2 regions of the Pseudobacillus badius genome follow, and region 1 is predicted to be linked to the other one. Evidence: predicted binding sites of a transcription regulator. Region 1 holds the regulator's gene; the other holds the start of a gene.
What was found. Region 1 encodes LexA, which represses DNA repair genes until DNA is damaged. Its sites were predicted from a motif close to CGAACATATGTTCG; they were not measured.
Positions count from the first base shown of each region.

Region 2: the regulator LexA is predicted to act here: its motif matches at 2,297-2,310, upstream of uvrB (excinuclease ABC subunit UvrB).

Region 1 is NZ_MWMM01000001.1:515,551-518,958, reverse strand. Features, by position in the region: gene B1A98_RS02500 (DUF896 domain-containing protein) at 1-21, opposite strand, end outside; gene B1A98_RS02495 (YneB family resolvase-like protein) at 131-787, opposite strand; gene yneA (cell division suppressor protein YneA) at 794-1,114, opposite strand; gene lexA (transcriptional repressor LexA) at 1,274-1,891, shown strand; gene kynU (kynureninase) at 2,100-3,386, opposite strand.
Region 2 is NZ_MWMM01000003.1:136,262-139,669, forward strand. Features, by position in the region: gene uvrA (excinuclease ABC subunit UvrA) at 1-169, opposite strand, end outside; gene uvrB (excinuclease ABC subunit UvrB) at 177-2,159, opposite strand; gene B1A98_RS06935 (sulfite exporter TauE/SafE family protein) at 2,546-3,331, opposite strand; gene B1A98_RS06940 (rhodanese-like domain-containing protein) at 3,357-3,408, opposite strand, start outside.

The sequences.
Region 1 (3,408 bases):
AAGTTTATCTTCAGAAAGCATACATGGGTTGCTGCTAATCCATTGTCAATTAGCAGGCTCTCCTTTCTTTTCAGCATTTAATTCTTGCCCTTATTGTATTAAAAAGTGCACGAACAAACAAGTGGATTGCTTAGTCAATCTCTTCGCCCGCCTGTTCGGTATACTCTTGAAACCTTCTATGGACAGTCGCTTTTGATACTTGATAGCCAAACCCCTTTAATGTAGCAGCAATTTCTTCAAAGGTTAAATTGTTGCGGCGCAGCCGGACAATCTCTTCTACAGGTACTTCTTTTCTCTCCCTGCCAGCAGGATTTCCCCGGTTTTTCAAATTTTCTTCCGGCCGGAAACCATTTTCCACCGCCCGCTTCATGCCTCGTTTGATTTTTAAGTTATGAATCTTTCGCTGGTACTCCTCTACCATGCTGACAATTTGAATAACCATGGAGTCAGATTCAGACAGCTGCAATTCTCCATCATCGGCGATGCTGAACACCTTGACCCCTTCTTTAAACAAGCAGTGCAGCAAAGCAATTTTAGCGTTCCCTCTTCCAATTCTCGTTTCATCCTGAATGAGAACAGCATCAATCGGCTCCCTTTTCGCTAAATCAAGTAAATCAAGCATGCCTGGCCTGTCCAGATCATACCCGCTCGCCTGCTCCTTAATAACCTCTGCCACCTCGTACCCTTTTTTGGCAGCAAGGCTGAGCAGCTCCTCCTCCTGCCGCTGAAGCGAGGTTTCCTGAACTTCCTTTTTCGTACTTACGCGGCAATATATAATAGCTTTCACTTAAACTCATTCTCCTTTGAATGCGACTTGCCCGCCCGCGTGAGAGGGATGCGAGGCAACGGGGATAATCAATGTATCACCAGGCAGAATTTTCACAGAATGCAGCTGATTTTCTTTTTGAACCCACATAATGAAATCCTCTTCCTTCATGTCTTTGGCATTGTTGTATTGTTTGGCAATGCTCCAAAGCGAGTCTCCTTCCTGCACGGTAATTTCTTGATACGGAAGTCCTTCCTCGCTCACGCTGAAAATCAGCATTGCTCCCGCTATTATTGTAACAGCCATAAATAAGAGAACAAAAGAATTGTTTTTTACAAATGTTTTCATCACTTCACAGCCCTTTCAAGCGAATATTCGTTCGTATATTTATTTTTATTGTAATAGGAACATTTGTTTGAGTCAAGATTTTATTCGAACTTATGTTTGTATCACGAAAAATAGCATGTTATAATACAGAAAAGAGACAAATCTAAGAGGTGCAGACAAATGACAAAATTATCGAAGAGGCAGCAGGATATTTTGGACTTTATCAAGCTGGAAGTCAAAGCAAAAGGCTATCCTCCGTCCGTTCGGGAAATCGGTGAAGCCGTCGGGCTTGCATCCAGTTCTACTGTCCACGGTCATCTTTCCCGGCTGGAAAGCAAAGGATTGATCCGCCGCGATCCAACGAAGCCGCGCGCTATTGAAATACTGGAAATGGAGGACGCGGTGCCGCGCCAAAAGGTAGTTAATGTGCCGTTAATCGGAAAAGTAACAGCAGGCTTGCCGATTACCGCGATCGAAAACATTGAAGAGTATTTCCCTTTGCCTGAACGCTTGGCTCCGGCTGATGAACATGTGTTTATGCTTGAAATTATGGGTGACAGCATGATTGAAGCAGGGATTTTAGATGGTGATTATGTGGTTGTCCGGCAGCAGCAAACAGCCAAAAACGGCGAAATTGTTGTAGCCATGACTGAAGAAGATGAAGCGACTGTCAAGCGCTTCTTTAAGGAAAAAGATTTTATCCGGCTTCAGCCTGAAAATTCATCCATGGAGCCAATCATTTTGCCGAACGCTACTATTCTAGGCAAAGTAATCGGTGTCTATCGCGATATTCATTAATGACTGTACAGCTCCTTTTTAGCCTGCCGCTGAAAGGAGTTGTTACTTTTTAAGAGAATAGTAGAGAAACAGTTACTCTATCCTATGAAAAAATTCAGTAAATATGATTTATTCGAAAAAACAAAAAAATCTCCAGCTGTGTGGCGGCCAGAGAAAGAACTTTCTTGGTAGGAACCGGTCATACCGAAGGATTTATAAGAGCCTTTTCTTAGGCAATAACGCCCCGCTCGTTTTTAAACTGCTTGTATTGCTCCTCTTCCATGATTCTTCTTAGAATTTGCACAGCCTCCCATACTTCTTTATACGTATTGTAGAGAGGAACAGGCGCCAGCCGGATGCCGTTGGGGGCTCGAAAATCAGGAATGACCCCATTCGCCTTCAATGCTCTGCAAATGCGCGCTGCTTCTTTATGCTCTAAATAAATATGCCCGCCGCGCTGGTGATCCTCTAAAGGATTGCCAATTTCAACCCTTATATGCTGCCGCTCTTTCATAATCAGCTTCATCATGTAACGCGTCATATCCAAAGACTTTTTCCGCAGATTTTCCATGCCTGCTTCCTCAAACATCTGAAGCGATCCAATTAAAGGTGCTGCGCTTAATATGTGAGGGGTGCCGATTTGATAGGCTCCTGCTGCCTCAGCCGGTGTCAGCACGTGTTCCATATCAAATTGCTTATGTTTAGCGGAGCTGAACCATCCTGCAAGGCCGGGAAATCTTCCGATATGCTTCTTATTTACATATAATGCGCCGACACTTCCGGGGCCGCTATTCAAATACTTGTAATTGCACCAAACAGCAAAGTCTGCTTCCCACGCACTTAACTCATGCAAGATAGCGCCGACGGAGTGGCAAAGGTCAAAGCCAATCAAAACTCCGCGCGTATGAGCAGCTTTTGCCAGGCGCCGCATATCAAGAATTTGCCCGCTTCGATAAAGCACACTAGGCAACACCGCTAAAGCAACTTCCCCGGTCATCGCCTCAATAATCCTCTCTTCATCAAGAAAGCGACCATCCCGGCTTTTCACGCGGATTAAGTGTGTGTCCGGATTGTAGCCTTTCAGCTTTAGCTGGCTTTGCAGCACATAAATATCGGAAGGAAAGGTCAATTCGTCCGCCAGTATTTTCGTTCGATTGCCTTGCGGCTGATAAAAGGTTGCGACCATTTGATGGAGGTTCGTTGTTGTAGACCCGGTTACGATTACCTCTTCAGGACAGGCTCCCACTAATGGCGCCAGCTTTCTCCCTAGCTGTTCAGAAAGGTGATACCATGGATGGTTTCCTTCTGTCCAGCCGTCAATCCCAAATTGTTTCCACGAATCCAAAAGCTCCAATAATGAGGCTTCCGACCGTTTAGACAGCAAACCCAGCGAATTGCCGTCAAGATAAATCTTTCCTTTTGGAATATAAAATTCTTCCCGAAACCGCGCCAGTCTATCTTGTTGATCAAGCCGGCAAGCAAATTCATAAGAATCATCCAACTCCTTATTATCCATGTCTTTATCTCCCATTTTCCGG
Region 2 (3,408 bases), on a different contig from region 1:
CTACATACCGGCGCTGTCCTTCCGCATAAATTGTATCGAACGCCAGCGATGATTTTCCCGAGCCCGATAAGCCTGTCAGTACAACGAGCTTATCACGGGGGATCGTAATATCAATGTTTTTTAAATTATGTGCCCTGGCTCCTTTTACTGTAATTTTATCTATTCCCATATCCAAGTCATCCTTCCGATTTCAACTCTAACAATGCATCACGCAGCTGGGCGGCCAATTCAAAGTCGAGCGCTTTGGCTGCTGCCTTCATTTCATTTTCTAAGCTGGCAATCAGGCGATTCCGTTCTTGCGGAGCTAGTTTCTTCTTGGAAGCGGCCGTTTCATAGCTTTCTGCTTCTTCCGCTGCATGCGTGGCCCGGATCACATCACGAATATCTTTCTGAATGGTTTTTGGCGTAACGCCGTGTTTTTCATTGTACGCCTGTTGAATCTCACGGCGCCGCTTCGTTTCTTCTATCGCCTTGGCCATAGAATCAGTGATTTTGTCGGCATACATAATCACATGGCCGCCGGCATTGCGGGCAGCCCGTCCCATCGTCTGGATCAGCGAGCGTTCCGAGCGGAGAAACCCTTCCTTATCAGCATCCAATATGGTCACAAGTGAGACTTCAGGAATATCGAGCCCCTCTCTCAACAAGTTGATGCCTACCAGCACATCGAATTTTCCAAGACGCAGATCCCGGATAATTTCTATTCGTTCCAGCGTCTTTATTTCCGAATGAAGATATTGGACTTTGACACCGATCTCCTTTAAATAATCCGTTAAGTCTTCAGACATTTTCTTCGTTAGCGTTGTTACAAGCACGCGTTCATTCCGAGCCGTCCGCTCATTAATTTCACTTATCAGGTCATCAATCTGGCCTTCAATCGGGCGAACGTCGACCGTTGGATCAAGCAGGCCGGTCGGCCGGATGATTTGTTCGGTCATTTGCGGAGTATGCTCGATCTCATATGGCCCTGGCGTGGCGGATACATAGACAATTTGACGCACATGCTCTTCAAATTCTTCAAACTTCAGCGGCCGGTTATCCTTGGCCGATGGAAGGCGGAAGCCATGATCGACAAGCACTTGCTTGCGCGCCTGGTCACCGTTAAACATTCCCCGGATTTGCGGAAGCGTCACATGTGATTCATCCACTACAATAAGAAAATCTTCTGGAAAGTAATCAAGCAGTGTATACGGTGTGGAGCCAGGCGGGCGCAAGGTTAAATGGCGGGAATAATTCTCAATGCCTGAGCAAAATCCCATTTCCCTCATCATCTCTAAATCATAACGCGTCCGCTGCTCAAGCCGCTGGGCCTCAAGCAATTTATTTTCCGCACGCAAAACAGCGAGCTGCTCTTCCAATTCTTGCTCAATGTTGCCAATCGCGATTCTCATTTTTTCTTCTCTTGTAACGAAGTGGGAAGCTGGAAAAATAGCGACATGTTCACGGTCGCCAATAATTTCGCCAGTCAGCGCATCGACTTCGCGGATCCGGTCAATCTCATCTCCGAAAAACTCCACTCGAATGCAATGCTCGTCACGGGAGGCAGGAAAGATTTCCACTACATCTCCGCGCACGCGAAAAGTCCCCCGCTTAAAGTCAATATCATTGCGCTCGTATTGGACGTCCACGAGCTTGCGCAGCAATTGATTCCGTTCAATCTCCATCCCGGCGCGCAAAGAAATCACGAGGTCACGATATTCCTCCGGCGAGCCCAAACCGTAAATACACGATACACTGGCAATAATGATGACATCGTTGCGCTCAAACAAAGAAGAAGTAGCCGAGTGGCGCAGCTTGTCAATCTCATCGTTGATGCTTGCGTCTTTTTCAATAAATGTATCCGTCTGCGGCACATAAGCCTCCGGCTGATAATAATCGTAGTAGCTGACAAAATATTCAACAGCGTTATTCGGAAAAAACTCTTTAAATTCACTGTACAGCTGGCCCGCAAGCGTCTTATTATGGGCAATGACAAGCGTCGGCTTGTTTACTTCTTTAATCACGTTAGAGATCGTGAAAGTTTTCCCGGTCCCTGTCGCTCCGAGCAGCGTCTGATGCTTCTTTCCTTCCTTTATGCCCGAAACAAGCTCAGCAATCGCTTTTGGCTGGTCGCCTTGCGGGCTGTATTTAGACACGATTTCAAATTGGTTCTTCACCATTCAACCCCCTGCCTCCTGGCAAATGTGCTTATTCTGTTCTATCAACATGCTTTCTATTAAAGCTTGTGCCGTTTTCTATTGTTAGTAATCATAATCCCCATTTTAGCATAAATGAAACCTGGCTGGCTATTAATAAACGCACATATGTTCCTGTTTCTCTCTAAGTCCTGCTGGCCACCTTCCTTAAGTTCATAGCAGAGAAACTGATAGAACGAGCAAGGCTGGTCTCATCGGCTCTAGGAGAATAATTGCACGGCTGTTGATTGAAGCGACCGGAAGGGAAACCAGCTGAGCCCGCCAGCAAAATAAAAAAGCTGCCGGCAAACTCGATTTTTATCGAATTTGCCGGCAGCCTAACTCTTTCCATTCATTAGAGAGGGCTTGCTTTATACTAAAATATCCACCCAAATTTTAATGGCTGTAGCCGCAATTAAGACAGCAAGCAGCCACTGCAATATTTTCGTATTCATTTTTTGTCCTGCTTTGGCGCCAAGCGGCGAAGCAAGAAGGCTGGCCACTACCATAATAACAGCCGGCATAAACAGCACTTGTCCAGTCATGAGTTTGCCGGCTGTCGAACCGATCGAGGAAATAAAGGTAATAGCGAGCGAGCTGGCAATCGTCATTCTCGTTGGAATTTTTAAGATAACGAGCATAATCGGCACAAGCAAAAATGCTCCGGCAGCTCCGACAATCCCGGCACCGATGCCAACAACGAAAGCAAAGAAGGCAGCAAGCCATTTACTAAATTTCACTTCCTCCATTGGCCGATCGTCCAAGTTTCTCTTAGGAATAAACATCATGACCGCAGCAAGTGCAGCAAGCACTCCATAAATCACATTAACAGTGGATTCATCCATCTTCTGCGAGCCAAATCCTCCAATAAAACTTCCGACAAGAATGGCAGCCCCCATGTAAATAATCAACGTCTTATTTAAATACTCGCTTTTCCGGTATGCCCATACCCCGGCAATTGTCGCAAAAAAGACTTGGACCGCGCTGACGCCGGCAACCTCGTGGGCGCTGAAGGCCGCAAAGCCCAGCATGGGCGGAATATACAAGAGCATCGGGTATTTAATAATAGAGCCGCCGATGCCAACCATTCCGGATAGAAAAGAGCCAATAAATCCAATGAAAAAAATAACAGCAATCCAGCCAATAGACCAATCCATTCGTTCTTCTCCCCTTTCCTATTTTTTATCTCCACGCGCCGATGCCGCCGGCTACGTTGGCAATATGCTTAAAGCCT